2 regions of the Roseiconus lacunae genome follow, and region 2 is predicted to be linked to the other one. Evidence: riboswitches for the same ligand, from Rfam matches in the RefSeq annotation. Region 2 holds a riboswitch; the other holds the start of a gene.
What was found. A riboswitch is a leader RNA that binds a small molecule or an ion and turns the genes downstream of it on or off. The one in region 2 is predicted to bind cobalamin.
Positions count from the first base shown of each region.

Region 1: linked by a shared signal. The riboswitch ahead of FYC48_RS15255 (ribonucleoside-diphosphate reductase subunit alpha) and the one ahead of FYC48_RS28555 (PEP-CTERM sorting domain-containing protein) in region 2 are both predicted to bind cobalamin.

Region 1 is NZ_VSZO01000010.1:373,813-389,745, reverse strand. Features, by position in the region: gene FYC48_RS15300 (Gfo/Idh/MocA family protein) at 1-866, shown strand, start outside; gene FYC48_RS15295 (hypothetical protein) at 1,125-1,751, opposite strand; gene FYC48_RS15290 (ubiquitin family protein) at 1,974-2,465, shown strand; gene FYC48_RS15285 (preprotein translocase subunit SecA) at 2,503-4,434, opposite strand; gene FYC48_RS15280 (YciI family protein) at 4,921-5,331, shown strand; gene FYC48_RS15275 (YciI family protein) at 5,328-6,173, shown strand; gene FYC48_RS15270 (YciI family protein) at 6,228-6,611, shown strand; gene FYC48_RS15265 (VOC family protein) at 6,601-7,074, shown strand; gene FYC48_RS15260 (RNA polymerase sigma factor) at 7,111-8,340, shown strand; cobalamin riboswitch at 8,555-8,822, shown strand; gene FYC48_RS15255 (ribonucleoside-diphosphate reductase subunit alpha) at 9,062-11,914, shown strand; gene FYC48_RS15250 (ribonucleotide-diphosphate reductase subunit beta) at 12,195-13,220, shown strand; gene FYC48_RS15245 (alpha/beta hydrolase family protein) at 13,360-14,715, opposite strand; gene FYC48_RS15240 (hypothetical protein) at 14,891-15,196, shown strand; gene FYC48_RS15235 (lysophospholipid acyltransferase family protein) at 15,226-15,933, shown strand, end outside.
Region 2 is NZ_VSZO01000067.1:49,323-65,255, reverse strand. Features, by position in the region: gene FYC48_RS25540 (hypothetical protein) at 1-136, shown strand, start outside; gene FYC48_RS25535 (alpha/beta hydrolase) at 321-1,169, shown strand; gene FYC48_RS25530 (sulfatase family protein) at 1,403-2,983, opposite strand; gene FYC48_RS25525 (HTTM domain-containing protein) at 3,286-4,614, opposite strand; gene FYC48_RS25520 (hypothetical protein) at 4,611-5,435, opposite strand; gene aspS (aspartate--tRNA ligase) at 5,912-7,690, opposite strand; gene FYC48_RS25510 (MFS transporter) at 8,003-9,571, opposite strand; gene FYC48_RS25505 (glutathione peroxidase) at 10,296-10,856, shown strand; gene FYC48_RS25500 (chemotaxis protein CheB) at 10,981-12,078, opposite strand; cobalamin riboswitch at 12,334-12,583, shown strand; gene FYC48_RS28555 (PEP-CTERM sorting domain-containing protein) at 12,831-13,853, shown strand; partial or broken gene FYC48_RS28880 (DUF1289 domain-containing protein) at 13,864-14,049, shown strand; gene FYC48_RS25490 (DUF1559 domain-containing protein) at 14,080-15,021, shown strand; gene FYC48_RS25485 (DUF4465 domain-containing protein) at 15,283-15,933, shown strand, end outside.

The DNA of each region.
Region 1 (15,933 bases), on a different contig from region 2:
AAATGAGAAACGGCCGCGTCGTGGCCGCGTATCCTTATGGCAGCCGAACAATCGAATCGAGCTACAGTCGAATTCCGAAGTACACCGAAGAAGTCAAGGCGTTGGGCGTTGAAGTCGTCGACTCGATCGACGCGTTGCTCGACCGCGTAGATTGTGTGCTGTTAGAAACCAACGATGGCAAGCCGCACTTAGAGCAGGCGTTGCAAGTCTTTCGTGCTGGCAAGCCAACGTTCATCGATAAACCAGTGGCTTCTAATTTGGCCGAAGTAGTTGCAATCTACCGAGCAGCGGAGCACTACGGCGTGCCCATGTTTTCGAGTTCTTCGTTGCGTTACAGCGAAGGCGCCCAGGCGATTCGGAACGGTGCCGTCGGTACCGTCCTTGGTTGCAACGCGTTTAGTCCGGCGGCGACTGAGCCATCGCATTCGCGACTGTTTTGGTACGGTATTCATGGTTGTGAATCGCTTTACACCTGCATGGGAAGAGGCTGCGTCAGTGTTCAGCATATCTCGACCCAACACCGTGAGTTGGCAGTCGGTACCTGGAATAACGGACGGATCGGAACCTTTCATGGGATGCGAAATGGTAGTCGTGGATACGGCGGCACCGCTTTTGGTGACAAAGGGATTCGGCCGATCGGCGATTACGGCGGATATCGTCCGCTAGCAGTCAAGATTGCCGAATTCTTTGAGACGAAACAGTCGCCGATCGATCCAAAAGAAACGATCGAGCTGTACGCCTTTATGGCAGCGGCAGCGGCGAGTGACGCCGACGGGGGACACCCGGTTACGATCGCGAGTGTTTTAAAGAAAGCAGAACGCGACGCCGACAAGTTGCTTGAAGGTAAGCTCACCCCCGGTAAGTGAACGCGGTGGTGGATTCGAGTGGACCGAAGATCTGACGAAGTGCTTTGTCCACGTAGCATTTGGGTGGGATTGACGATCCGACAGGCACCAGCCTTGGTGCTTGGAGGATAAACTCCACCTGGAGCAAAGCACGAGAGTTCAGCGGCAGGTTTTATCGTCGCTCACCGCCGACTCGCATCGTAAATCGGAGGTTGGCAACCAAGTCTAAATCCGTCTCGCGAATTGGGGCATCATCTCTGACCGTCGATGGTTGAAGCGTTACTTGTCGGTGATAATTTCACGATCAATCGCTGAAGCGGTTCGGATCGGGACGGTCACTGTCTTGTTACCGGCCGCTGCCTCCGGCACTAGCACGGTGTTCGGCTCAGCTTGTTGATCAGTGAGTTGAGCTGATACGGGCATCGCCGGCAGTCCATTGCTCGCGTCTGCCGATACGACGCTTCCGCTCGCTTGCGTGTTGGCCACTCCATGATGCGAGAGTACGTTTCCATGAACGTTTTCAGGAAGTTTGTACATCGCACCACTGACACCGTCGACAACAAAGCCGGGGACGCCCCCGAAGACAAAATTGCCGAGGATCCAAGGATCGGGTTTGGCCTTGATTGTTTTGGTTTGTCGAACGTTGTTCGGGCCCGAGAAAACAACCGAGTAGTTGGCCGGCAGACAGAGTGATCGTTTGGCATCAAGCGTCACTTGCTGTGGGGTGACGCCCTGGTGGATCACGTTTTGCCGATCATCGATGACTGAAAATTGCGTCGGTCCCGGAGGATTGTCGATCGTAACGGGGTAACGGCGTTCACTCAAAATAGTTGCACATCCCGACTGACAAACGACAAAAAGCACGAGGCTGACGATCGCTGGCAATCGGGTAGATGGAAGGGGCATCGAGACTAATCTTAGGTAGTGGGATTGGGGTTGGGCAAAATGCTAGTGCTCCGGCTAGACCCAATATTTGGGGCGTCTCATCAGCCGACGAGCGTTCGCCCCGGTTTCGCGGTTTACCTGCGGTGAACGTAGTTTTGGGACAGCCCGTGTAACACGGTCGAACGCTACCCCGCAATGTCAAAAGCGTCGACGGATCCTTGGGAAACAGGTGAAACACTCCTAATGCGACTTCTGACAGTTGGACCACGGATACGCAAACAATCCGGAAAGGTCATTGCGTCAAGTGCTTGGCGGGTCCGTCTCGTGACCCTTGACGCTGTCTTTCGCGAAGTCATCGTTGATCCAAAGATGACAACGATCCGAATCCGTACGCGGTATTTTTGGTGCCTGAATTTTCGAAAGGCTATTTATTTTGCCGAGATTCAAGCGGTCGCGTATGGTTACCATGACTTGTCGCCGGAATCATCCTTCTCATCTACTCACGACGGATTTGATTGTTTCAGCGTCGGACTTCGGTTAGTCGACGATTCAGAGCTGACGCTCTTTCGTTTCTATGGTGAAGGGTCGTTTACCAATAACGGGCCGTTCCCCGATTGGATGTACTGGGGCGAACGAGCGGGCGACTTGTCGGGCAACCAGGAATATGAAAGCCGGCTGTTTGTCGACTTGCTTTCCACTTTGGTTGGTGTCGAAGTCGTTCCGGCTCGTGACTGACCGCAACGAAAATGCGTCGGGCGGCAGAGGTGAAGTGTTATGAAAGTGATTCGCGGATCGATTCGCTCCAGCGGTCACGGGCGACCATCTGTTCGCGCAGGCGGCGAGCATCGCTTTCGGACTGCCGTTGCAGTTTTGCGACGAGATTGGAAAAATCGCGATCGCATTCTCCAGTCGGGCCGGCATCACGCCGCATTTGTGCCGACAGTGACGGTGACCGCGTAGCGATCAGTTCATCATCGGCCGCACAGAAAAATTGGCAGCTTCCCGGATCGCCTTGTCGGGCCGCACGACCGGCCAATTGGCGATCGACTCGCTGGTTATGGTTGATCTCGGTCGCGATAACATGCAAGCCACCTGCTTCGATTGACGCGGCATCTGGTTGGATGTCAGTCCCTCGCCCCGCCATGTTTGTCGCAATCGTCACGCTCCCAGAGCGACCGGCTTGGGCAACGATGTCAGCTTCGTCTTCATCTTGGAGTCCGTTCAAAACGACATGCGGAATCGAATGTTTTTTGAGTTGAACAGAAAGTCGCTGGCTTTCGTCGATGGTCCGTGTACCAATCAGGATGGGCTGGCCGAGATCCGAACGCTGCCGAATGTCGGAGACGATCGCATTGGCTTTGGATTCAAATCCATCAAAAAAACGCGTCCGCAGTGATTGGCGAAGGCACGGTCGGTGTGGTGAAATGCGTACAACGGGCAGGTTGTAAAACTCGCGTAGTTCGCCTTCACTTCCCGCAGCAGTGCCGGTTAATCCCGCGACCCGCTGGTACAGTTGGATGAATCGTTGGCGAGTGATACGAGCTTGTGCTTCGTTTTCATCGCTAACTGATAATCCTTCTTTCACTTCGATCGCTTGGTGTAAGCCGTTGCTCCATTTGCGTTCGTCGTGGATTCTTCCGGTGTTGCCATCGACGATCAAGACGCGTCCTTCGCGCACGACATAATCTTGATCACGCCGGACCAGATGCCTAGCCTTCAGTGCGTTTACAACTAAATCGGCGAACGGGCGAGCTGCCATTCCTGCTGGGCGCTGAACCCACGTTTCCGAGATAACGCCAATTCCCTTGTCGGTCAGATTGATCGCACGACCGATTGAATCGATTTCAAAGTCGACGCCTTCGCTTAGTCCAAGGGCGGTCTGGTCGGCAAATTCGAAAATCGCGGATGCCGTTGCGGTAGACATTTTGGCGCCACTGAGCACCAACGGTGTGTTCGCTTCATCGATCAAGATACTATCGGCTTCGTCGATGATGGTCATGAACAACGCGCGTTGCATCGGCGCCGCTTCGTATGGCGAATCGCCGCGCAGGGTTCGCCGAACAGAATCGCCGAGACGCTGGTTGTGCCGGCTTCGCTTGAGTCGTTGATCGCGAAGGAAATCAAACCCAAATTCATAACCCGGGCCGAACGTGAGATCACAAGCATAAGCGATCGCCTTTTCATCACTGGATGCTTGCGATCGTAAAAGGCCGACTGATAATCCGAGCCGTTCGTAGACAGGCCGAAGCGTTTCGTAGTCGCGTCTCGACAGATATTCGTTGGTCGTCGCCAAGTGGATTCCCCAACCGGTCCATCCAAACAAGGCCGCCGGCAACGCCGTCGTGATCGTTTTACCTTCACCGGTTTGAATCTCGGCAACGGTGCCGCCCGCGAGTGCCAGTCCGCCGACCAGCTGGCAATCGTAGTAAACCATGCCCGTCGTTCTGCGAAGTGCTTCGGCCGTCAACGCGAACGATTCCACCACATTGGGGACGCGGGTCGCTTCGCATTCATTCCGCACTCGCGACCGCATCGCCGCCGCTGCGTTAGAAAACTCTGGCTCAGAGAGTTGTTCCAGCCGTTCACATCGTTGACGGATTTGACGGAGCTGGTCAGACACAGGTTTACCAACCACGCGAACGCCGCGTTTCGGGCGGCCGATCAGATTGCGATAATCGGCAAGCGAGGGTTGGGTGAAAAACATCGGCAATCGATCACATTCCGACCGGAGAGAAGGGTGCACCTATTAGGTCGTTCGGTACGTCACCGGGCGATTCTGAATTTCCCCGGTTCAGTTTTGCCTGAAACGTGCTCGTTAACGCCAAATAGCCGAAGAATCGTTGCAATCGGGCGAGTGCAAATACATCGCGATGTGACGAGGGAAATGGCTCAAACGCTCCGCCTAGACCAAGTGATTGGGGCGACTCATCAGGCGACGGGCGTTCGCCCCGGTGATTGCGACGAAACCGTGGCGAACGCCATGCGGCGAATCTCAATTTCAGATGTTGGCGAAGCACTAGCAATGACGATCGAACGGTCGCACAAACGATTTCGAAGTCATCACACTCGGGACGAGCTGGCGGGGCCAGGAGAAACTGGTCAAAAAAATGCGAATCCTGTCGATTCGTAGGTCAACCATTCGATCCATCTGAAACGGCAGCAACTACCGATTTCGAGAGGACGGCAAAAGATGAAATTTGTTTGCTTGGGCTACATCGACGAAACCAAGTGGGAGTCGATGTCAGAAGAAGAGAGTCGGCAAATAATGGAGCAATGCCTTGCGTACGACGATGAACTGCGTCGCGGGGGACATTTTATCGGCGGTGAAGCCCTCCAGTCGGCTCGTCATTCGGTCACGTTACGAATGAAGAATGGCGCCGCAGACGTCATCGACGGTCCGTACGCGGAAACGAAAGAGACACTGGGAGGTATTCTGCTACTCGAGGCCCGCGACCTAAATCATGCGATCTCGTTGATGTCGCAGCATCCCGGCGTTCGAGTCGGCCCTTTTGAGATTCGGCCTGCGGATGAAGAAGTCAACGCGCTCGTCGCAGCACGACACGAAGCATTTAACCAATCAATCGAAGGAACGGATCAATGAGAGTGATGGTCATTCTAAAGGCAACCAAAAGCTCTGAGGCCGGCGAGTTGCCGAGCGAAGAGTTGCTCACCGCGATGGGCGACTTTAACGAAGAGCTCGTCAGAGCGGGGATCATGAAGGCCGGTGAAGGATTGAAACCCAGTTCTGCTGCCAAGCGAGTCCTCTTTCGGGGTAGCGACCGCACCGTCACCGATGGGCCGTTCGCAGAAACGAAAGAACTGATCGCAGGATTTTGGTTGTGGGAGGTCGATTCGATACAAGAGGCGATCGATTGGGTCAAACGATGTCCCAATCCGATGCCGGAAGACTCTGAAATTGAAGTTCGGCCGGTCTACGAAATTGAAGATCTTAGTCCCAGTGATCCTGACGGAAACATTCGTGAGCAAGAGGAATCGCTTATGCAGTCGATGGCACTGCAGCAGGCAACGGTGCAGCCATACTTGTTCTTCGGCGGATGTTGTGAAGAAGCGTTGGCGTTTTATGAACAAGCCGTGGGCGCGACTGTCACGATGAAGATGAAATTCAGCGAAAGCCCTGATCCAGTTCCCGACGGAAAATTGCAATCAGGGTTCGAAGAGAAAATCATGCACGCGTCATTCACCGTTGGCAAGATGAATTTGATGGCGTCCGATGGATGTGATGAACGCTCGAACTTCGATGGGTTCCGTTTAGCGCTCACGCTGCCGACCGAAACCGCCGCCCATTCGGCGTACGATGCTCTCGCCGAGGGTGGCAGTCGCGAAATGCCGCTGACAAAAACATTTTGGTCGCCGTGTTATGGGATGGTCACCGACCGGTTCGGCTTAGGCTGGATGGTCATGGTATTGGGAGACGACTGCTAGTCTTCAACGCGACCGTTTCTATTTCAATTTATTTCACCAACAAATCAACGAACCATGAAGTACATGTTTTTGATCTATGGGAACGAAGAGGACTGGACCGACGATGAGCGCGAAGCGTGCATGGTCGAATCGATGAAAATCAGCGAGGAACTCGCAACGCAAGGCAAATGGATTGACGCCTCACCGCTACATTCGGTTTCGACGGCCACGAGCGTCCGTGTCCGCAGCGGTCAATCGCAGATCACCGACGGTCCTTTCGCCGAAACCACCGAGCAACTCGGCGGCTACTACATTGTCGACGTTGCGGATTTGGATGAAGCGATCGCCATCGCAGCACGGCTACCGCCAGCTAAGAAAGGTATCGTCGAAATCCGTCCTCTTTTTCCGCTGCCCAAACTTCCCGAAACTGTCGAGGCTCGCGTTGACCATGGAAATTAAACAGCGAATCACACCGTTCCTTTCCTATCGCGATCGAGCCGAAGAAGCAGTGGAATTCTATGTTTCGGTCGTTCCCGACTCTAAAATCGTTCGAAAGGTCTACAACCCTGAGAGCCAAGCGGTGCTCACGATCGATTTCGAGCTTTGCGGGATGAAGTTTGTCGCGCTCAATGCTGGTCAGGATTGGAAATTTACCGAAGCGTTTTCACTGGCAATCAGTTGTGAGACTCAAGAGGAAATCGACGAGCTCTGGGGGGCGTTGCTCGCCGGGGGAGGATCCGAACTCGCATGTGGATGGTTGAAAGACAAATTCGGTATGTGTTGGCAAGTCTGGCCGGCGTTGATGGAGGACTGGTTCGCCGCCGACGATCCGGCGGCGCTGCAACGAATGTTTCAGTCGTTGTGGCAAATGAAGAAGCTGGATCTTCAAACGCTCAAACAGGCGTTCGATGGTAACGTTTAAGTTTCTTCAGACAGTCGTGATCGACGCAGGATAACGATGCACCGCGAAGACATTGAAGCGATTTATCGCAACGATTCTCGAAAGGTCTTTGCCACATTGGTTCGGCGTTTGAAGGATTTTCACTTGGCCGAAGAGGCCATGCATGAGGCGTTTACGGCGGCGATGCAACAGTGGCCCTCCGAAGGTGTACCGGAACATCCCGTCGCTTGGCTGATTTCCACGGGAAATTTCAAGGCGATCGACAAGCTGCGCCGTCGCGCGAAACGCGACTCTTTGCAGCCTGAATTGGCTCGTCGGCTTGCCGAAATCGAATCGGCAAATCAATCGACAAACGCCGATGAAATTGAAGATGACCGATTGCGTTTGATCTTTACCTGTTGTCACCCGGCGATCGATTCCAAGATTCAGGTACCCTTAACGCTTCGTGAAGTCTGTGGGCTGACGACCGAAGAGATCGCCCGCGCTTTTTTGGTCACACCGTCGACGATGGCTCAGCGAATCGTGCGGGGCAAAGCAAAGATTCGTGACGCCGGTATTCCGTTTGTGATTCCGTCGTCAAAAGATTTACCGTCCCGATTGGAATCCGTGCTGACGGTGATATACCTCGTGTTCAACGAAGGCTACTCCGCTTCGAGTGGGACCGAGTTGACTCGAGTGGATTTGTCAGACGAAGCGATACGGTTGGCTCGATTGTTATCCGAATTGCTTCCCGATCCGGAAGTGATCGGGTTGTTAGCGTTGATGTTGCTGCATGAATCAAGACGGGAGGCTCGCACAGACCGCGACGGCGACATCATTTTGTTAGAGGATCAGGATCGAACGCGTTGGAATCAAGCCTTGATCAGCGAAGGGCAATCGCTGGTACGGCGAGCGTTGCGCACACGGAGATTCGGCGTGTATTCGATTCAAGCAGCGATTTCTGCCACGCATGCCGCAGCCTCGCATGCGGGTGAAACCGATTGGGGGCAGATTGTCGCGTTGTACGATGTTCTGCGGATGGCCGACTCATCCCCAGTCATTCAACTGAATCGCGCCGTCGCGATTGCGATGCGAGACGGTAGTTTGGCCGGACTAGAGATTATCGACTCCATTCTTAAACGCGGTGAATTGCAAGAGTACTACCTCGCCCATTCGGCGCGCGGAGAGCTGCTGCGACGACTTGGACAACAAGACGAAGCCATCGCGGCGTTCGAAAAAGCCTTTTCATTGGCCAAACAAGAACCCGAACTGAGGTTCTTAAGGAACAAGATCGATTCCCTTCGCTAGGATTTTATTCCAATCGAAAATTCAAGTGAGAGTCTTCCGTCGCCCGAAGTCAGCCTCGGTGATTGCTCGGAAACCGTGCCTAACGCCGATCGGCAAATCCTCTTTTTAAATATTGAGACGAAACACGAACCGTCTGTCTGACACAGCGGATTGACGGCCCGGGGCGTATCCCGAAGACCGTGAAAACTTCATTGACAGCAAAACCCAAACCGGTATGATTGCCGGCGTTCGTGGTGACGAGTGCGGTGATCTTCCGTGCTCGTGAACAGGGAACTCCGGTGAGTCTTGGGCTACTCCAAGGCAATTCCGGGACGGTCCGGCCGCTGTGAACCGCCGCATCCAAAAGGGTGCAATCGACGCTTCTTCTCTAGGAAGGCCATTGTCCACAACGACGTTCTCGCTCGGCGAGACGAGTTGTCGATGAGAAGGCAGCAAGCGTGCGTGCGGTGAGTCAGAAGACCTACCACGAGATAGACGATTGAGTGCCTTCCTGGATTGAGGCGATCGTTGCAAGCGATGTATGCGTGTGATTTACTGCAAGTTCGAGCGGAACGCCGCAGGTATCGTTTGGGTGTTTCAACTCGTCAAGCTGCACGTCTTCATACCGATATTCGATCGTTGCGCCGATACTGCGTCGCTAGTATTGCGCTATCGATGAAGCGTTGCAGAGATCGCAGCGTCCGCGTGGTCCTATCTGCGGGCGTCGAAAGGAGTAAGACTGATGGGGGCTTCTGCAGAGTCTGCAAAGACCGTCCACGCGGTGGTGCGTAAACGAGACGGGCGGCTGGTTGATTTTGAGCCTGGGTGTGTGGCGAAGGCAATCGACAAAGCTTTTCGAGCCGAACTAAATTTGGCCGACCAGCAGCCTCTCGATAGTGCGATTCGCGAAGACATTGATTCGATTGTGGGGCAAGTCGCCGAGGTCGCGACCGATCGCGATGCGGTGGAGCCGGTCACTGTCGAGCAAATCCAAGACGTCGTCGAAATCGGCTTGATGCGGCGGGAACACTTTCGTGTCGCCCGTCGCTACATCCTTTACCGCACCGAACATGCTCGAATCCGTGCGATTCGCGGAGAAGACAGTCGACTGGATTCTTTGAGTATTCCGCCGCGACAAGAGCAACGGTTGTTCGTAGAACTTGAACCCGGGGTGCGAGTGCCGTTCGACACGCAACGCATCGTGCGTTTTCTCAAGAACTGTGATGCGGCATCGCGACCCGAAGTCAACGTCGACGAAATCGTCGGCGAAGTGGTGCGTGGTGCATTTGATGGTATGACGCCGGATGATGTCACGCGGGCAACGGTTTTGTCTGCTCGTAGTCGGATCGAACGTGATCCGGCGTATGACCAATTGGCCGCGGAACTGCAACTAAGCATCATTTATCGACACGCGTTGGGGCGAACGCAATTCTCTACTGATTTCGAGTCGTTTTACCGCGACCGCTTCGAGCATTACGTGATCGAAGGCATTCGCGGAGGACGCTTGTCGGATGATCTTCGCGGCTTTGATCTCGCTAGGATTGCCGAAGCCCTCACGCCTCAGCGAGACCGCGGATTCCGCTACCTTGGCTTGCAAACAATCTACGATCGGTACTTGTTGCATCTAGAAGGTCGCCGAATTGAGACGCCGCAATATTTTTGGATGCGTGTTGCGATGGGGCTGGCGATCAACGAACCTGGCGAGTCGAAAACCGACCGCGCGATCGAGTTCTATGATTTGCTCTCTTCGATGCGTTTTACCAGCGCGACGCCGACATTATTCAATTCGGGAACGCCGTATCCGCAGTTAAGTAGTTGCTATTTAACAACCGTGCAAGACGACTTGGATCACATTTTCAAGTCGATCGGTGACAACGCACGGCTTTCAAAATGGGCCGGTGGTCTGGGCAATGACTGGACCAACATCCGTGCGACGGGATCAATAATCAAGGGCACTAATGGCGAAAGTCAAGGAGTGATCCCGTTCCTGAAAATCGTCAACGATGCCGCCGTCGCCGTCAATCAGGGTGGCAAACGCAAGGGAGCCGTTTGTGCGTATCTGGAACCTTGGCATTTAGATTTTATCGAGTTCCTAGACCTTCGCAAAAACACCGGTGACGATCGGCGACGAACCCATGACATGCACACCGCCGCATGGATTCCGGATTTGTTCATGCGGCGGCTGATCGATGGCGGAAACTGGACGTTGTTCAGTCCTGACGAGGTGCCCGATTTACATGACATTTATGGGCAACTGTTCAAGGAACGCTATGAGCACTATGAAGCAGAAGCAGCCGCCGGACGTTTACGTCAGTCACGTACGATGCCGGCGGTGGATCTTTGGCGTAAGCTTCTAACAAGGACATTCGAAACCGGTCACCCCTGGGTCACATTTAAGGACCCGTCGAACATTCGTTCGCCTCAGGATCACGCAGGCGTCGTTCACAGCAGTAACCTTTGCACCGAAATTTTGCTCAACACCGGCGAAGACGAAACCGCGGTATGCAACCTCGGTAGCGTTAATTTGGGTCGCCACATCGTCGACGGCCAGCTAGATCAAAGCCTGCTACGGAGCACGATCGAGACGGCGATGCGGATGCTCGATAATGTGATCGACATCAACTACTATCCGACGGCCGAAGCAAAAAATGCCAACCTGCGACATCGGCCCGTTGGGTTGGGCATGATGGGCTATCAGGATGCTCTCAGTGCGCTCAACCTCCCCATCGCTAGTGAAGAAGCCGTCGCGTTTGCTGATCAATCAATGGAGGCCATCAGTTACTATGCGATTCACGCGTCGGCGAAACTCGCTCAGGAACGCGGGCGGTATGAATCTTATTCCGGTTCGAAATGGAATCGTGGCTTACTGCCGATCGATACCTTGGAATTGCTCGAACGCGAACGAGGCGAAGCGATCGATGTCGATCGATCGTCCACGATGGACTGGGAAATCGTTCGAGAGTCGATCGCCCGGTATGGGATGCGAAACAGCAACTGCCTTGCAATCGCACCGACGGCCACCATCTCGACCATCGTCGGTTGCAGCCAATCGATCGAGCCGACCTATAAACAGCTTTACTCAAAGAGCAACCTGTCCGGCGAGTTCACTCAAACGAACTTCTTGCTGATCGACGAACTAAAGTCTCGCGGGCTTTGGAATCCAGAAATCCTCGACGCGTTGAAATACTACGATGGCGTACTCGGCGAGATCGAGCACCTTCCCGGTGAGATCAAGCAACGGTACGCGACCGCGTTCGAAATTGATCCATCTTGGTTGATCCGGGCCGCTTCCCGGCGGCAGAAGTGGATCGATCAAGGGCAGTCGTTGAACCTGTATTTGTCCGCACCGAGTGGCAAGGCGATCGATGCGATGTATCGATTGGCATGGTCGATGGGATTAAAAACCACGTATTACCTGCGTTCACTCGCGGCCACCCAGATTGAAAAATCAACGGTCGATGTGAACCGGCATGGCATTCAGCCACGTTGGATGAAGTCGCAGAGTCAATCGTCGGCCATTCGAGTCGACCGCGGCGATCGTACCCCCGCGGCCGTTTGCAGTCTTGATGACCCCGACTGCGAATCCTGTCAATAGGCATGCAATCAATCCTGAATGGCAGGACGCTCGCCGTCGGCGTTTTAACATTCGATTGAAACGGCAATTCGTAAGCCACTTTTCAACTGATTGAAATGCGTGGCAAACATCATCGCCTTTCACTCTTGGTTGTGAACTTGTCTAAGTCGCCTTTCCATCGGCGAAAGCAGCGTCCCACAAGGCAGCGTTTGCGGAGTTCGTCGTCTTGTCAGCTGCCAAGCGTTAGCTTTTGAATTTCTACCCAAACACTCGATCTACTGATGAACCCCAAGGCGAACCGATGAATCCTGAAACGCGCTTCGATGCGACCGACAAGCGACTTATCAATTGCAACCAAGTCGATGTCAATCAACTGATGCCATTAAAATACCATTGGGCTTGGGAACACTACACCAACGGTTGTGCGAACCATTGGATGCCGACCGAGGTTCCGATGACGAAAGACATCGAAACATGGCGAAGCAATCGGTTATCCGATGCAGAACGCCGGGTGATCATGCGGAATCTTGGTTTCTTTTCGACAGCCGAAAGCCTTGTCGGCAACAATTTGGTGCTTGCGATCTTCAAGCATGTGACCAACGCCGAGTGCCGGCAGTACCTTTTGCGACAGGCCTTTGAGGAAGCGGTCCATTCGCACACATTCTTATATGTCGTTGATTCACTTGGTCTCGACGAGGGGGAAGTCTTCAATATGTACCACGAAGTTCCTTCGATCGCTCGGAAGGATGCCTTCGAAACGGAGTTGACCGCAGAGGTGTTATCGGAAAATTTCTCGACCGCGACCGATGCCGGTGCGCAGGCATTCCTGAAAAATCTGATCGGCTACTACCTGATCATGGAAGGCGTGTTTTTCTACACCGGATTCGTGATGATGTTGTCATTTCATCGTCGCAATTTAATGACTGGAATCGGAGAGCAGTTTCAGTACATTCTGCGTGATGAAACAATTCATCTTAATTTTGGGATCGACCTGATCAACGGCATTAAGGCCGAAAATCCCCATCTCTGGACACCGGAATTTCAGCAAGCGATGGTCGATCGCGTCAAGCAAGCGGTCGAACTAGAACTGGATTATGCGAGCGACTGTCTGCCTTCAGGAATCATGGGACTGAATGCAGAATTGTTCCGTGACTATGTTCAGCACATCGCGGATCGGCGGCTCGAACGCATCGGACTTCCGATGCAATACGGATCATCGAATCCGTTCCCGTGGATGAGCGAAACGATGGACCTTGCCAAAGAAAAGAACTTCTTCGAAACAAGGGTCACCGAATATCAATCGGCAGGAAGTTTGAGCTGGGATTAGTCTGTCGTCGAGGTTCGGAGAAAGGTTCGGGGCGTCCGAGTTATTGATCGTCGAATCGTTCTTGTCATGTCCGGTCAGTAGCTGCAGGCAGCAAACATCCGTCAGCGAAAATTCATGCCCATCGTTTTCAGAACGGTCCTCACTTCCAATCGACAGAGAACTGCACGTCGGTACTGATCATCGCGTCACGTTCGTCGGTGACCGACAAGTACCAGAGCGTCGCATCTGATGGCACGGTGGCACTTAAAAGATCGCCATCGATCGACGCCGTTTGAGTTCCCCATGACCTGCCGACTAACGGGCCATGGTCTGTCGTGAAATGAAGTGACGCGGTCTTGATAGGCGTCGACGAATCGATTTTGGTTTTGGCGATCCCGTTCGTCGTATGCAGCGACTCTAGCTTCGGCAACGGCTTACCACCACTGACATGCTGATCGATAAACAGTCCGATCTCATTTGGCAACCATCCGGCGACATGGCCATGCGGCATTGCGACTTCGATCCGTAACTGCTTCGGCCCGGCAACCGCCTGGAAACTTTTCATATAGCTGTCGAGCGGATAGTGCTTGTCGTTTGTTCCGTTGACAAGCAAGATCGGTACGTCGCACTGAGGCAACCATGCCGATGGATCGTAGTCGCGGATCCATTGTTGACGTTGGTCGCCCGATAGCGCATCGATCATGGGCTTTTGGACCGATTCTCCTTCATAAAGAAAGCCACAACCGTAAACCGGTACCGCGGCTGAGAAACGATCATCGAGCGAAGCAACAAGACAGGTCATGTAGCCACCCCAGCTAATTCCGGTCACCGCGGTGCGTTCCGCATCGACTTCGGGGAAACTGCGAATCAGCGAGTGAGCCTGGATGACGGCGGCTACCGCGTAGGGTTGCCATTCGTCGCTGCGATCACCGCCGATGTTGTTGAACTTCGCTTGATGGTTCGCTTCGGGACCGCCACTTGGCAAACGAGTTCGTTCGACACGACGCTGAATGATCAGTTCGCGCGTCTTTGGATTGAACCGTGGGGCCTCCGGTCTTCGCCCCGAAAGATCCATCGCAATTGCCGCATAACCACGTTGCGCCCATAGCCATGCCCATTCCGAAAACGCCGTTCCTCCACCGCCGTGAATCAGCACCACGGCGGGTAGGTCTTTGTCCAGCGACGGATCGCCATTGACAGTCCCCGGAGTGGCGTAAAAGGCAAACACCTCGGTCGGCTGAGCATCCTCTCCTTGCTTATCGCCGGGGCGATGAGCAATTGATTCAAGTTCGTACGTCAACGATCGAACCGGGCTTTCACGATCGAGCCAACGCATTGCCGGAGTCTGTTTCCACCGTTCGATCTGCCATGGACCGGAGGCATCACCGGACTGGGCATCAACCACCACGGTCGGGAACGCAATTAGGATCGCCACCCAGACCGCGAGTATCCATCTCGGATGAACACGAGGCTTCAGGTGACTGAAGATATGCCAGCGATTGCGGGGGTGTCTCATTTCGTCGTTTTCCAAGGGCACGTCACGTCAATGTGACAGAGATCATAACGCGAAGTCCTGGAAAAGGTTCGGGATTCACCGGCGACACGCCGTTCCCAGCTTTTTTGCCGGTCCTCGCCGGCAATCTGCTAGACTGAACGGTGACTTCTCTTCTTCTCATATTCGGGTCAATGCTATGCACGAAGAACGACCAGACGAATCTGTCGGGCTTTGCGATCGATGCCTGAAAGAACTCTACCGTGGCCGAGGCGAGTTCTATGAGGTCGACATTCATGCCCGAGTCGACTCGTCACCGCCGATCCTGGATTCTCCCAACGCTTTGTCGCTCGAAGAAATCGAGGCCGAGTGGGGGAAGGTCATTCAACAATTAGAATCGACTCCTCGTGTGGATGCAGAAAACCAAGTCGAAAGCCGACGGCGATTGCTAATGTGCTCCCCTTGTTTCCAAGTCTGGATCGATGAACCTTCCGGGCAAAACTAACCAGGCAATGCCGATCACGGCGTCAACACGTGTTCACGCCTTACGGATTTTCTAAATCCGCCTTGCTCAGTATCCGTATCGGGTCTATCAATGGAATGTTGCCCCCACGCCTTCGCTTGAAGGCAAATTTGCTAGCAAGAGAATTGGAATCTCGTCTGGTGTTACAGCGTTTCCTCATCCACCTGTTGATCGCGTACGTCAAGCTTTTGCGATGGACGTGCCGAGTCCGGCCGATCGACGATCCGCGTGAAGAGATCCGCAATCAGGGGCAGACATACATCTTTGCCGCCCTACATGCTCAGCAGTTGGCCACGATCGTTCCGGCCGAGCCCGGGACGGGCGCGTTGGTGTCACGCAGCGAAGACGGGGAATTGATTGCCAAAGTTTTAGAAACGACCGGTGTCATCCCGATTCGTGGCAGCGGTGGGGCCCGTCGCAAAGGCGGCGCGGCGGCATTGCTGGCACTGGTGCATCATGTGCAAAGTGGGCAGCCAACCTATTTGGCCGTCGATGGGCCGAAGGGGCCACGTGGAACGGTGCATCCCGGAGTCGCGATGCTATCCCAGAAAACCGGCGCGCCGGTGCTGCCGCTTTCATTCATCCCCCAGTTTCGTTACGTCATCAAACGGTCGTGGGATCGGGTTCAGATCCCATTGCCGTTCTCTCGGATTGATTGCCGGTTCGGCGAACCGCTTTACCCCATCGATGGCGAATCGGTTCGCGACCATGTCGCCCGC
Region 2 (15,933 bases):
CGTCAGTGCCACCCCAGCGAATAAGGCCACCCCAGCGAATAAGGCCACCCCAACGAATAAGCTGCCGGCGGATCGTTCAGATGCTGAGGCCAAAGAGGAACCACCGCAGGATGAGTCGCCTGAAGATTGGGCTTAAAGGTTTTCAGATTTTTGTGATCCGATGGGGAAAGTATCAGGTTTGATTTCCCGAAAGGGGGCGCCTGAAAGCCTCGGCGGCTTCCGCTACGGTGTGGAGAGAAAGGAATCCGAAAGCCTCGGCGGCCTCCGATACGGTGTAGGGGAAGGTGTGGTGTAGAGGAATCGCGAGGAGCGACGCTGCAATGACCAAGGGACGGCCGAAATGGAAGCGACGTCTGATCGTGATCGCTCGCGGTTTGTTCGCTGGATATGTGGTGATCCTTTTCTCCATGGTATTGCTGGAAACTCGTCTGCTGTTTCCGGCGGCCTATCGCGAAGCTACCCCGGCTGCCGAATCGCTGCCGACCGCGTGGTCTTACTCGGCGGCCGACGGCACAACGATTGTCGGACAATTGATCGAGAGGCCTGACGCCGAACGCACCGTGCTTTTTTTTCACGGCAACGGGACCTACGCGAGTCGACAGATTCCCTGGCTAGAGCAACTCAGCGTCGCTTGGAATGCTAACGTGGTCGCGGCCGAATATCGCAGCTTTGTCGATGACTCGATCACTCCTTCGGAAGCGAACCTCGTTTCCGACGCGATCTCAGCCTTCGACGCGACCTGTGATCACTTCCAAATCGAACCCGAGCAGCTGATTGTTTTTGGACGGTCCCTTGGTGGTGGATGCGCCGCGGCGGTCGCACAACGTCGGACGCTTGAAAAATTGGTCTTGGATCGAACGTTTGATTCGGCCGCCAGTGTCGCCGCAAGCCGTTATCCGTTTATCCCAGTTCGATTACTGATGCGCAACTCGTTTGATTCGGCAAAACGCTTGCGAGAATTTCAAGGCACGGTCATTCAAATTCATGGGCCGATTGATCGCGTCGTTCCATACCGACACGGCCGACAACTTCACGAGCAACTGCAGTCCGACGACAAGCATTTCATCACCGTGGATGGCTTGGGACATCTTGATGCGATGCCGGATGCGACGCTCGCCGAAACACGTGGCTATCTAACGTTGAACGAAGCAGCATTGACTACTGAATGAGGCTTGTCGGTGAGTTAGCGTCGTTTGCTGAGCTGTGAAGAGTTTGTTATTGATTGACGGTGCGCTACTTTCGGCGGAGCGAAAGCGATACTGCTAGGCGAAAGGCGATACTGCGGAGCGAAAGCGATACTGCTAGGCGAAAGGACATTGCCCCCCAGCTGTTGCGTGCAGATTGCTATAGCACGGAAACCGTGGCTAACGCCATTCGGCTAATCTCGACGGCTAAAGAAACTCTAGTCCAACGGTTCGGGTTCGAAGTCGGTGGGGGAAACCCATCCGGCCTTGAGTTTCTCGCCAGCGGTGTATCGCTCATAGAAGTCAACGGTTGCCGGTGAAGTGTACTCGTAACGATCGAAGACATTGCCCTGACCAAACATTCGCGGATCGCCATGAGCTTTTAGCTCGGATTGCATTTGCTCTCGCATTTTTGCGATCCGATCGCTGTGATCTGAGTTACCGACCAAGTTATCGACGCAATCGGGATCACGGCCGACGTGGTAAAGTTCCTCTTGAGGACGTTTGCCAAAACATAAACGCCAAAAAGTCGATGCGGTTCCGGCACGACGAAGCTCGAGGACTTCGGTTTTGGTCGGACCGCCATCACAATTGAGGTATCCGGTTTCTGGATTGCCGCCCGGCCAACGATCGGTTTCAAAGTTTCTCAGATACAGCCAATCGCCTTGGCGAATTCCTCGAATGGGATAGCCCCCTTGGTCCGGTCGCCCGATATCGTGACGCTCTTTGCCGACGAGCACATGATCGCGACCTTCGACGGGACCGGATGCGGCAAAGATATCGAAGAAATCTTTGCCACTGGTTGGCTGCATAATCGGCCCCGCCGTCTCGATTTTTGCGGCCCGCAAAAACGTGGGCGCGAGTCCGGCGAAATCGACGAAGTCATCGACGACTCGACCGGGATGCTTGATCGCAGCAGGCCATCGGACCGCGAGCGGGATATGGTTTGATTCGTCATACGCTTGTCCCTTGGCGCGTGGGAAGGGCATGCCGTGGTCACTGGTCGCAACGATCAATGTCTGATCGAGCTGCCCGGCCTGTTCAAGCTGCCGAAGGATCTTGCCCAAGTGATTGTCGTAGTGCTCGACCTCAATTGCGTAGTCAAGCATGTCGTTGCGAACGGTTTCATTGTCAGGCCAGTAACTCGGCACTCGATCGATGTCACTGGTCTTTTTCCCAAGTCGAACGCCTGCGCCGTATTCATAACCACGGTGCGGTTCGGTGGTCCCGTACCAGAACACCCATGGTTTTCCTTCGGGAACGTCGCCCAGGAAGTCACCAAAGTTGCCCGCGTAATCGTTATTGGAGATCATCTTTGCCGGCGGCTTTGCCTTGCGTTTTGAATACGCTTTTCCGGTGATCTCGCGGCGGTTGCCATTGGCGTCGTTGGCAATGCCGGGTCCCCACCCCTTTCCGGTATATCCGGCCCGATAACCATCGGCGGCCAAACGTTCGACAAACCCACCGAACTTTGCAGGAAAGTAACACATGTGGTTACCGGCCTGTTCGAGTTGCCACGAATAGCGACCGGTCAGAATGATTGCTCGTGAAGGAGCACACTTTGCATTCGGCGTGTAAGCATTGTTAAACAGCAACCCTTCTCGCGCGATGCGATCAAAGCTTGGCGTCTCTACCCACGAGCAGCCATACGCACTCGCGTGACCGTAAGACCAATCGTCGGCGATGGCAAATAGAATGTTTGGGCGGCGGGATTCCTGAGCGTTGGCGTCAGCGGCGAAGCCGACGAGTGAGACGAGACAAAAAACGGCAACGCTGCCAAGGGGGACAATACGACTCAACGATCTGGCTCCGGGGAGGATCAATGGTGGGAACGGCTGTGAGACCAGATGTCAATATACCATCGACAAACGTCCCGATACTCAATTTTTAGCCACCGGAACTTGCCGCCCGCTTCGCATTTTACGGGTGCTTGGCATTGAATGGAGAACGAACACAATCCGGCAGTCACGGCAAACGTTTACAACGCGAATGTTGCGGTAATTGCGGCCGAAGAACATCGGTAATCTAGAATTCGAATCAGGCTTGATCGGGAGCATGCCCCAATCCTTGCCGCTCAATTCGATGCGTCCGGTTTGCAGCTTCAAGCGGGCCGATCGCTGTCATCGGAATCCGGCGCGTCGCGTTTTTTTGCGCGTCGTTTTTCGACAAGATCCTTAATCTTGGCCTCTCGCTGACGCAGTTTTCTGACGCGTGCTTCGTACTTAGCTTCGCGTTTTTTCAATGCCTTATAACGGCGATTGATACGCTCGGCAGCTTCGCGAATCTTCTCCTTTTTCTTCCTCAACCTAGACCGCTCATCGGCAGATAGGCCGGGGTCACGCAATTGACGATCGAGCTCGCTTTCGGAAGCCACCAATGCTTCGTCGTCTGCCAGTTGATCGTCGACTTCGAACTCGTCGTCAACGTCTTCTATGTCTAGCAATTCGTCGCGTGTCAGGAACCAGGTTGGCGGTAAAAAGATGCAATTGGCGACGATCATCATTGATCCGAATGTCATCATGCCAAGGAACAACGCGATTCCGCCATGAACCATGAATGCGATTAAAATCACGAAGGGACGTGTGATCTTGGGCCAGACCAAGGCGCAATAAAACACCTCCCAAAACATCGTGATGTTCGAAAGGGCCGAGATCACTGCGGGATAACGCGACAACCATGTCATGTTAATCGACTGGTATTCGTAGTTGGAAACGGCGTACCAAACGGCGAGCCCGTTCCACCAAGTTTCACCACGGGCTTTCGACATCCCGCCGAATAAGTAGATCACACATAAATGCAATTGCAGTAGTCGCGTGCTGATGTTTGCTGCCACACTGGGCGTTGCATCGGGAACCCACCACCGCAACCGAGGTGACGCGTCGAATCGTCCGGCAAACCGTTTCCTTACGATGGAATCGATCGAATAACGGGCACCGCAAGGAGCCACCGCCAAATACAACGTGACGTAGGTCACAATTTGGTCGAGCCCGAAGAGCGCTCCGGTCAAACGATGCAAGTACATCAACTGCAAAAACAACGCCAAGGGGACGACGACTCGGGTTGCCAATCCTAGCGTCATCGCGGCCATCACCAACATCGTGAAACCATGATGGACGGCTAATACTGTCGGGCTTTCAAGATGCCACAGGTAACTGCGCGCCCAATCGTGCGTCCCAAACGCTCCGTCATGCAACTGACGCGCCATCTCGTTGTTGATCCAAGCTTCCGGGCCAAGGAACTCGAGCAGGCTGCCGGCAAGTACGAGATGGCAATAGAACAGCATCGCCCCGGCTGCGATCCGCATAGCGCAAAGCAGGTGGGGAGGACGAGGCGTGAACCAGAATCGTTCCCAGACTTCCCATCCCTTGGCTAACGATTCACGATAAGAACCGTGCCCAGATTGCGATTCGACCGTTTCGCGCGTGCTCATTGGGGTGCCCCCTGAGGCCGCGCCGAGGGTGTTTCCGGCCGCTCTGAATTGGGGTTGTGGGAGCCTGACTGCTGAAGAACCGGAGAAGGCGAAGCTTCGGGATCGGTTTCACCGGAGGGCTGATTCTGAGGCACCGGGATGACTTCGGTTTCAATGTTCGCATCGGGATTGCCCACAGCAGGCGCGATTTGATCAGAGAACAGCGGTTGGTCCAACATCAAGTTGTAAAGCCGTTCATCGGTCAGTTCGATCGGTTCGGCCAAATAGTCGGCTAGCGCGGGAAGTCCGTGCTCGATCCGACGAATCGCTACGTCGCGACCGTCGTTGACGGCTTTTAAATGGTCCACCATCGACTGCCGAATGAATTCATAACGCCCGCGTCGCTGCTGCCAGTACTCCGCCGCCATACGATCGGTTTGAAACATCTCGTCGGGCGGTCCCGGTGGCCAATAGTTCTCGTTCAAAAACTCTGAGAGCATGAAGTGACGGTGATATAGCAGCCGCGGCCACTGCACATCCAAGTTCGGAAACATCTGCTCTTGAACCGTTCCGTCGGGCTGGACGATTGCCGCCTGAATCAGATGACTGGGGCCAGGATCGGGTGCGAAGAACGCATAACCACGATTGAGGTGAAAGAACTCGCCGTAGCCACGAAAAGGACGAATCAAGAAATCAATCAGGGGTGAAGGACCGTCGACGGTCGTGGTCTGAAACGCTAGCGGGGGCAGCGCGACGGCTAGAAAATGAAACAGGATCACGCCGCTAAGCAGTACCCGCCTCCGTTTCGAAATTGCTGAAGACGCGTTGAAATTTTCCGCCATGGATGCCGTGATCAAATCTAAAGGTCGCCGCTGATTACCAGCCCACCGATCAACCGGGGGAGGCTAACAGGTTAACCCGATCAATCAAAATTGGCAGTGACAGTTCGTCACGAAACGAACAAAGGTGAGTCGGAACAAAACTGAAGGGTGTTGGTTTGTGCAGGGCCCGTGGAATGTGTTCTCGTTTGGGGGAAGGTGTGAGTAGTTCGTCAACCTCTGAAATCAGAATTTGCCGATTCGCGTTCGCCATGATTCCGGTGCAATAGCCGGGGCTAACGCCGTCGGCTGATGAGCCATCCCCAAGTTCCTGACCCGAATGCTCCGCGCCTAAACGACGGTTTTGCTCTTGTGGCAAATGCGGATGGAGACGCCGATCTAACGAGGACGCTGCGTTTCGATCCCAACGAGCCCCCTCCCCAGCCGCTGAAGCGTCCGGCACCTCCTCCAAACGAAAGGTTGGCCAAGAGAGCGTCGGCTCAGTCGGCTTTTTTGGCCAGGGTTCGCAGGTGCAATTCGGTGAGTTGCGTGGTGTCGACTTGGCCGGGAGCTTCGGTCATCAAGTCGGACGCCTTTTGCGTTTTCGGAAACGCGATGACTTCGCGAATGTTCTCAAGCCCGGCGAACAACATCACCCAACGGTCAATCCCCAAAGCGATCCCACCGTGCGGCGGGGCGCCAAATCGCAACGCGTTGAGCAGGAATCCGAAGCGATCTTCGGCGGTCGCTTCGTCAATGTCCATCAGCTCAAAGACTTTTGACTGAATCGCTTGGTCATGAATCCGAATCGTTCCGCCTCCGGCTTCGCTGCCATTAATCACCAAATCATACGCCTGAGCACGGCACTCTTTTGGATCGCTTTCGAGCTTATCGAAGTCGGACTCCAACGGAGCGGTGAAGGGGTGGTGCATCGCGACCCAACGTCCGGTTTCTTCGTCGCGTTCGAACATCGGGAACTCGGTCACCCAACTGCAGTGCAAGTCGCCTGGTTTGTAGAGTTCGAGTTCGGCACCGAGACGTTTACGCAGCGCGTTGAGCCCTTTGCATGTCACTTCCCATGAATCGGCCAAGAACAATAGCAAGTCACCGGGTTCGCCTTCCATCAATGACTTGATCTCAGCGAGATGATCTTGTTCAAAATTCTTCGCGATCGGGCTCCATAACGACCCATCTTCTTCGACTCGGAACCATGCCAAGCCTTTGGCGCCAAAGTCTTTGACAAACTCGGTGAGTTCATCGATCTGTCGACGCGAGTATTTTTCTGCGGCGCCGACGGCACGCAAGCCTCGCACGAAGTTGCCCGAGTCGGCGACGGCGCGAAAGACACGGAATTCGGTTTTCTGAGCAACGGAGGTGACGTCGATGATCTCCATTCCGAATCGCAAGTCGGGGGCGTCGTGACCGAATCGGCGCATCGCTTCTTCGTAAGTCATCCGTGGTAACGGAAGCGTGACGTCTTTCCCCAAAATCTCCTTGGCTGTCTTGGCGACCAAGCCATCGATCAAGCCCATGATGTCGTCGGAGTCGACGAAGGACATTTCCAAGTCCAACTGCGTGAACTCGGGCTGCCGATCGGCGCGGAGGTCTTCGTCCCGAAAACACTTGGCAACTTGCACATAGCGGTCGAAACCGGCGACCATCAAAATTTGTTTGTAGAGCTGTGGCGACTGGGGCAACGCATAGAAATCGCCTGGGTGAACTCGACTGGGAACCAAATAGTCGCGAGCGCCCTCGGGAGTACTTCGTCCCAGGATCGGAGTTTCGACATCGATGAAGTTGTGCTCGGCAAAGTAGTCACGCATCGTCTTGACGATCTGACTACGAAGGACCATCGCACGCTGCATTTCAGGACGACGAAGGTCCAAGAAACGATACTTCAAACGCAAATCTTCGCCCGGCAAGTCTGCTTGACTTGGGGTAAATGGAGGCGTTTGGCAGGTATTGAGCACCTTGAGTTCTGGACAACGGACCTCGATTTCGCCGGTCGCCAGCTTTTCATTGGTTTTGCCGACCAAACGCTCGGCGACTTTGCCGCGCACCAAGATCACGCTCTCGGCCGGGACGTGGCCGGCGGCATCGATCTGAGCGGCGTCGGCTTCGGGGGGGCCGATCACAACTTGGGTCAACCCGTATCGGTCTCGCAGGTCGATGAAGACGGCACCGCCATGATCGCGTCGATTCTCGACCCAGCCGCACAGGGTTACTTCGGTTCCGACGTGTTCTTTGCGCAGTTCGCCGCAGGTGTGTGTTCGCAGCACGAGACTATTGTTCGGGAAAAGGGGGAAGGTTGACCTGGAAAACCGCGATTTTAGACCACCAAGCCAAGATTGCTCAGGGGGCACTCGAGCCCTGGCGAATTCTTTCTGGAAACGAAAACCAAGCCCCAGACGGCGGTCACGATGTTGCCAGTGGTGATCGCGTAGCAACCATGGCTAACGTCATTCGACTGACCTGGGGTAGATGCGAACCGGTACAACCGTGGCTGACGCCATTCGGCTGATCTGGCCATAAAAAACGCCCCGCTGGTTTAGCGGGGCGTCACAATTAAAGACTAACGGCGGGTGGCGGGATTAGTATTCACTCGGCACCGGTTGCTCCAACGCGTCATCGGTGTCTTCGTGGTCCTTTGAGCCACCGTCAAGGGTGATGACTTTGTAGCCGCCGATGGAACGGAAGTAGATCAGCAAGCCGAGGAAACCGATCGCCATCATCCCCGGGACGTAACTGGTCAACGTCAAAGCTCGACGCCCACCGTACAAGTTGGCCTCTTTGACCGCGGGGATATCCGTCGCGGCATTGGAAACCAATGCTGGCTTGTCTTCATCGGGAATCAGTTGTGCATTGCTGATCGCGGCGGTATCGACCGATTCGCCCTCGACGACTTCGGTGTTGTTGGCGGCGTTGAGCTTTGCGGCATTGACGGGGCGATATTCAAGCCCCCAAGAACTGATCGGATCCGCATCGGCGTAACGCTCGAACGTTTCGGGGGCGGCCTGTTGCAAACGCTCGCTCATTTCATAGCCTTGCTGGGTTCCGATGCGAGGCCCGGCAATTTGCCCGACACAAAGCATCCCGGCTGCGCCTAAGGCACCCATCGCCACCGAACCACTTTGTGGATACCGTTCGCCGGCAACCCCCAACATCGTCGGCCACAAGAATGCTTTTCCGAGCGAGTAGAACGTCGCGGCTACGAAGATCATCGCGACGCTTTGAATCGGCGACCCCAACCACAGCAGTCCCAAGCAAGCGATGATCGAGCTACCGAACAACAACCCAATCGGGTTGACCTTGTGAACGATCGGCCCGGCGAAGAATCGCAGCACGAACATCAACAGCGACGTGTAGACGAGAATCAAAACAGAGTTGGGAAGTAGGTTCTCCATCAACTTGGTCATCCATGCGTCGACGCCCAGTTCCATGTAGCCGATCAATGCGTGCAAGACGATCAAGACCAGGAATGGAATCGAGGTGAAACAAGAGAAAACCGTTCCGAAGCTGCCGGAGGACTCACCCACGGTCTCGGGAAGTTTCTCAGGCAGAATCAACACGCCGTAGATGATCACGACGATCGCGAAGCTAGACAGCGCCCACTGCCACGGAATTTCCACGAACCACGCATTCTCGCCAATGAAGCCAGCCGCGAACAAACCGCCGATGATCATCCCGGCCGGCCAACCGGCGTGCAAAATGTTCAAGTAGTGCGTCTTGTTCTCCGGATAAATCTGGGCAATCAGTGGGTTGATGACCGCTTCGTAAAGCCCCTGACAAAGCGAAAATAAGAACGCACTCCAAAACAAAACGCTATAAACGTTCGCCGTCGCGTTTTCGGGATCCGATTCGCGCCATCCATCGAACAACGGGTTAGCGGCGAACAACATCACCGCACTGACTAGGTGCAGAACGAATGCGAGTGCCAGCAGTTTCTTATAGCCGAACTTCTCGACCAGAATCCCGCCGAAGAAGATCATTAGACCGAAGCCTAAAAACCCTGCGCCAAGAATGGCACCGAACTGGACTTGTCCCAAATCGAATTCTCGCTCCCATGGGCCCCCGGCTGCGGTTCGCGTTGCAAAACCAATTCCAGAGGCTACCAGCGTCAAAAAGCTGGCAAGCATCAATTTTCCACGTGCTTGTTCCATTCGGGGAGCTCCACAAGGCGAGAAGGAGGACATAAAAGGGAGGGATCCGGAATGCTGCCGATGGTACCGGTTACGGTCAAGACGTTGCTGGCAAATCCGGGCGAGAAAGAGAAGTTAATCCCCCTGCGGTCTCGTTGCCACCAGCTTGCCCGTCAGAGTTCGCCTGACAGGCAAATTTTCCACGAAATTCACGGTGTTAATCAAGCGTTTCGATCGACAACCGAGCGGGTGCAAACGGTGATCCGCTGCAAACCTCAAGCACTGGAAGGGTTTTTAACGGGAGGAGTCACCTGCTTGGTTCCGCATTCAACTTGGAAAGCTGAGCGACATTGTCTCTCGATCTTCCGAATCGTAAGCGTACCGTTTCCTTCGCTCCCCAAAATCCGAATCCGCCCCAACTCCAGAGCAGCAATGCCAGCAGATTGACCGAAGGATCACCAACGGATGGTCCTGTTGTGTTGAACTGTCGGAATCCCAATTACACCGCAGCTCGGCGACCATCGACGGTCGTCGGCCCAACTTTAGGCGGAACACCAGGGCGGTCTGGGGCAATGGCGATTTGACGACGCGAGTAAGAATTCGACGCTAGCAGTATCCGCTAGGCTACAATTTGCGACCAGACTGAGATGGGACTAAACCGGAATGCCGCCGCTTCGACAGGGCTGCCCATCGGTTAGCTCCCCACTTAAACCACCCTGTCTTCACCACCTAAGGAACCGATTCTATGCGTTTGATCCTTTCCGCGATGATTGCCTTTGGAGCTTTGACCACGATGGCGTCTGCCGAGAAAAAGAGCGACCACGAATGTGCGTTGGATTTTGAAATGAAAAATATCGACGGCAAGGTTGTCGATCTAGAAGACTTTGAAGGCAAGGTTGTGCTGATCGTCAACACGGCCAGCGAGTGTGGGCTGACACCCCAGTTCGCCGGGCTCGAATCGCTTTATCAGAAGTACAAAGACAAAGGATTCGTTGTCCTTGGCTTTCCATGCAATCAGTTTGGCGGCCAAGACCCGGGTAGTAACGCCGAGATCAAACAGTACTGCACGTCAAACTACAGCGTCTCGTTCCCGATGTTCAGCAAGGTCGAGGTCAACGATGACGGCGCTTGCGATCTTTACAAGTATCTGACGAGCAAAGAGACCAAGCCCAAGGGAGCCGGGTCGGTAAGCTGGAACTTTGAAAAGTTTCTGGTCGACCGCGATGGCCAATTGATTGCCCGTTTCGCACCACCGACCAAGCCAGACGCGAAGGAATTGGTCAGCGCCATTGAAGCAGAACTATAGGTCATCGCCTAGCAACAATGAGTCGCGTGAAGACGCGATTCAGTTCAGTCTGACCGGCGGCAGAGAGAGTTTGCGCTCGGTCCGAAACATTTGTGGCGAACGCCATTGGACAACATAAGCGTGTTTATTCGCTGGCGAGATTGCTCTGCAGGGCAGCGAGCCCGTTTTCGATCCCACTACTCCTTGTGCTGCCTTGAGGAACGTTGCTCTCGGGTGCGAGCTTAATCGCGTTGGAAATCAACGCTGCTTGCTGCCCGACAGCTTCGGCCTGCTGGCGATAAATCGCGGCAACGTCAGTGTTTCCCTTCTGATCTTCTTCATCGGCAAGCTGACGAATCATTCGTTCTTTCTCTCGTAAGGTTCGTAACATCGACCATCCCATCCGCTCGGCGGCGTCGCTGTGATACTCAACAAGTGACTTAATCGTGTGAGCATGTCCGACGTGACATCGAAAACGGCGCAACGAGGTTTGATCTACCTGCCACATCTGGCCACTGCAATCGGGACACATATAGGGCGAGAGTTGACCGATGCGTTGCTCGGCAGGAATATTGCTTTCGACTGATTGAGCAAAGGCCAGTTCGGTGAGCAACGTTTGGCTAGGCGGGACTGAATCTCCGGCGGAGGATTCGGCAAGCAAAGACATCGCCGTTGCGATCCCGTCAAGCGGCAACACGCCATCGACATCGCAGTAGCGGATCGCATTGCTTGGCATGTCAGGTGCGATGGCCGTTTCGGGATGCTGGGCGAGCGCCTTGCCACCACATTGCTTGATCGCCTCTAACCCGGCCGATCCGTCATCCAACATTCCGGTGAGCACAACTCCGACCGCAGCTCCTCCATGATGAACGGCGGCCGAACGAAACATTGGATCGGCAGCGGGACGGGCATAATTCTCCTTGGGGCCGATCGCGGTCCGAATACAATCTCGTTCAATCAACAAGTGATGGTCGGGGACCGCGACGTACACGCTTCCTTTGCGAAATGGTTCACCGTCGCTCGCAAGATGGCAGGGCAAGTTGGCATGGCGACCGAAGATTTCGGCAAGGTAAATACGGCGACTGGTCGAAGAGGTGTGCTGGGTGACGAAAATCGCCCCCGGAAACTCGGCGGGAATCTGACGCAAAAGCTCGGAGATCGCTTCAATCCCGCCCATCGACGCTGCGATGCAGAAGATATCGTGCCGGCGGGGTCCATCATCGTTTCTGTCGGGAATGCGCACTCTTAGCACCTCTGTTGAAGCGTTCGTTCGTTTCGATCGCGGGCGATCGTCTGATTCATTGCTGAGCACCGATTTGCGTCTGGCTCTTCCCAGCCAGTCGCTGTGTTGATCAGCCAGAAACTTCGAAATTCTGGCCAGACAAATGAGCCAATCCCGGACGCAACCGAACGTCACCCGCCATTGTTAGGGAGGTGCAACCGGCGTGCCAAGAAAAAACGCGAGAAACGACATGCTTGACAGGCCCACTGCCGGCGGTAGTATCTGGCTGCCTTTGGTGACCAAGATTCGCGATGCGCTGTGACTTGGTGAACAGGGAACTCCGGTGCAATTCCGGGACGGTCCGGCCGCTGTGTGCCGCCCGCGATCTCAATCGGATCGCATCCGTCGCTCAATTCTTGATGCCATTGTTGATGGTCTGCGATTTTCCGCTGATCCTCAATGAGAAGGCAACGAGCGACCGGAAAAGGCGGTGAGTCAGAAGACCTACCTAAGGCAAGACGGCTCAGTGCCCTCCTGGAATGGGGCGGTCGTTGCAGCAGACACGTGCCCTATCGAAGGCACCGTCATTGCTGACGCATGTTACCCGCAACCGCGTATCCGAAAGCGTCTTCCCGGCTTTGCCCCGCATCGGTGTTCCTCCCAACGATGGGAATCCAACGCCGTGACTGCCCGTCTGACCAGTCCGCACGTAGCGACGATACAGATGGCCAACCCTGAGAACTTTCCGGTCGCGCCTGCCAGAATCATCCATCGTGAAAAAGCACCTCACCTTAATCATTGTCGCATTGACTTGCTTGAATGCCGCAACTGCGATCGCGCAACAGAACGGCCCTTACTCAGGAATTTCCGGGGTGACCGACGGAGCGATCGACAACCCGATCGCGAGAAGCGAGCTGTCCGTTTTTGAGTCTCGTGTGGTCGACTACTCACCAGCCCCCGGCGTTGGTGATCGGCTGGTTTCTCCGACAACCGGTTTTGCTTCCCTCGGTGATCTGTACAGCCCGATCGCTCGCCCGGATGGTCTTACCGGCTTTGACAAACGTTACCAACCGGACGTCGGTAGCGAACCGAGCAGCTTCCATGCCGGGTCCGTGACGGACCCTTACGCCGGCAACGTCTTTGACAACTCGGACACCTACGGATTCATCGGGATCGATATGCCGGGCACGATCACGCTTGGCTTTGACAAGGCGATCGCGAACGGTGACGGCGCGGACTTTGCCGTGTTCGAGAACGGATTTGGTTTAGGTGGAAACACCTCGCTGTTCGCCGAGCTCGCGTTCGTCGAAGTTTCTAGCAATGGCAGTGACTTCCTGCGTTTCCCGTCGATCTCACTGAACACGGCCCCCACCGCGGGCGCCGGGACGTTCCAGGGCTTTGACATGTCCAACGTCTACAACCTTGCCGGCAAACATGCCAACAACTGGGGCACGCCATTTGATTTGGATGAACTAAGCACTGACGCCTTGGTGCTTAGCGGTGTTCTTGATCTAAACAACATCAATTATGTCCGCCTGGTCGATGTCGTCGGCAGTGGCGAGTTGGTCGATGAAAGCGGAAACAGCATTGCGGGTATCTCTCGCGATTCGCAGGGCAACGCGATCATAGACAACTGGGTCACGTTTGATTCCGGTGGCTTTGACTACGTCGGCCTGCCAACCGGTGCGGTGGGCGTCATTAATGTCAGTGCGGTTCCCGAACCGTCGGCGCTGGCAGCCCTCGGCGGACTATCGTTCGGAATGATGCTTCGCCGTCGACGTCGAAACCGCGCATGAGGATGACTTCGTGAGTGAACACGTCGGTCCGGAGCCCTATCGCGAACACGCGAACGACAGACCAGTCACATCGCCCTGCAATGGGATATGCCGACTGAATGCATCGTCGTTTTGCATCGGATGCGGCCGATCTCGAGACGAGATCGGTCTTTGGTCCGCCGCCGACTCTAACACGAAGGCTCGTATCGTCAGCAACGCACGGGCTCGCCTAAGCAGCGGCAACGCAATGGCCTCAAACACTCGGCCAGGATTCACTTTGGTCGAATTATTGGTCGTGATTGCGATCATCGGGATGTTGATTGCGATGTTACTTCCGGCAGTGCAGTCTGTTCGCGAAGCGGCGCGGCGAGTCCAGTGCTTGAACAATGAAAAGCAACTCGGGCTTGGTATTCTAAATTATCACTCCGCCTACAAGCGACTTCCGTATGGCGGTGCTGGCTTCGCGAGCATGACCAATTGGGCGTTGCGGATGCGATGGCGTCCAAGCTGGGGCACGACGATATTGCCGTTTATTGAACAGCAATCGCTTTACGAAAAACTTGATCCGGCGATCCCTTACCTGCACCCCGACAATCATGCCGGCGGACAGCAAGTGGTGCCAACCTATTTGTGTCCTTCGGCACCAAAGGCAACGTTGACGCGTCCCAACGGCGACTCTCCATCGTCAACATTGCAATTCGGGCGAACCGATTACGCCGGTAACTATGGCGAACGATCGTTGCGTTGCTATCCATCGCGAAACTGCCAGAACAATTATTCCGATATTGGTATCGGCGATGCGGTAGGACGTGGTGTGATGCTATTCGGAAAAGACCATCAGATTGGATTGCGAGACATTTTGGATGGAACGACGCACACGATCGTTTGCGGAGAAGCTCCCGAAGGCCTGCATTCCATTTGGATCGGGCACAAAAATCTGTTCGACCAAAGTGCACCGATCAGTGAACATGTCTCGCCGGGATCCCCATGGGACTCATGTTCAGCCATGCTGGCCAGTCGCAACGGTGACTTCTGTGATTTTGGCCAAGAGTTTCATAGCTATCACGTCGGCGGTTCTCATTTCCTAATGGCAGATGGCTCCGCCCGGTTCGTCACGCAAAGCTTGGATCTGCAAATCCTATCCGCACTGCTCTCTCGCCGGGGTGGTGAGGTGATCACCGACTACTAAGCAGGTAAACACGAGCCTGGGGTTTAAGCATCTGAATAACACGCTCCCGTTTGCGGTAGGATCGGACGTGCAAACGGCCGGGGAGGGTGCTCTCTCTGGGCCTGAGAGCCCGACTCTTCCGAAGGAAGAGCGAAATGACTTAAGCCGAATCATTCGTGTTCAACTGATTACGATTGCTTCGATCCGCATTCCCCTAAACTTAATGATATGTGCAACCTACTTAGACACTTCGCTCTCTCGGTACTCGCCACTGGCATACTCGTGCCTTCAACGTTTGCCGAAACAGTGATTGACTTTGAATCATTTCCGCTCGGCCCGGAAAGCTATTTCAACGGGCCAACGGGCAATGCGACCGCCGAAGAAACGCACTACTGGTGGGGGTCTCAGACAGAGCAGGTGGGTACGTTTATGGTCGATGAGATCCAGCTCTCAAATCGCAGTTCAGCTTTTAGCTGGGGCGGCTTTGCGATTAGCAATGTCACTGACAATACGACACCAGGCTTCTCCAATCAGTACAGCGCGTACCCAGGGTCAGGCGCCGGTGGGTCGCAAAATTATGCCGTCGCATTCGGCAATCGTGACGTCGAGACAACTCGATTCATTGATGAGAACTTCGTTTTCGATCGCAACAACGTCGACCATCTCAAACAGCTTCCGAGTATCTATCTACCCGAAAATGCCAGCGCGCATAGCGTCGCGGTTACCAACACGACCTATGGCTATCTTTCGATGCGAGACGGCGATGCATTTGCAAAAAAGTTTGGTGGCATCGACGGGACCGACTCCGACTACTTGACATTATCCATCTACGGGCTTGATGAAACCGATTCGACGCTCGATGCATCCATTGAGTTCAATCTCGCGGACTTTCGATTCGCCTCCGAAAGCGAAGACTACATTCTTGGCGATTGG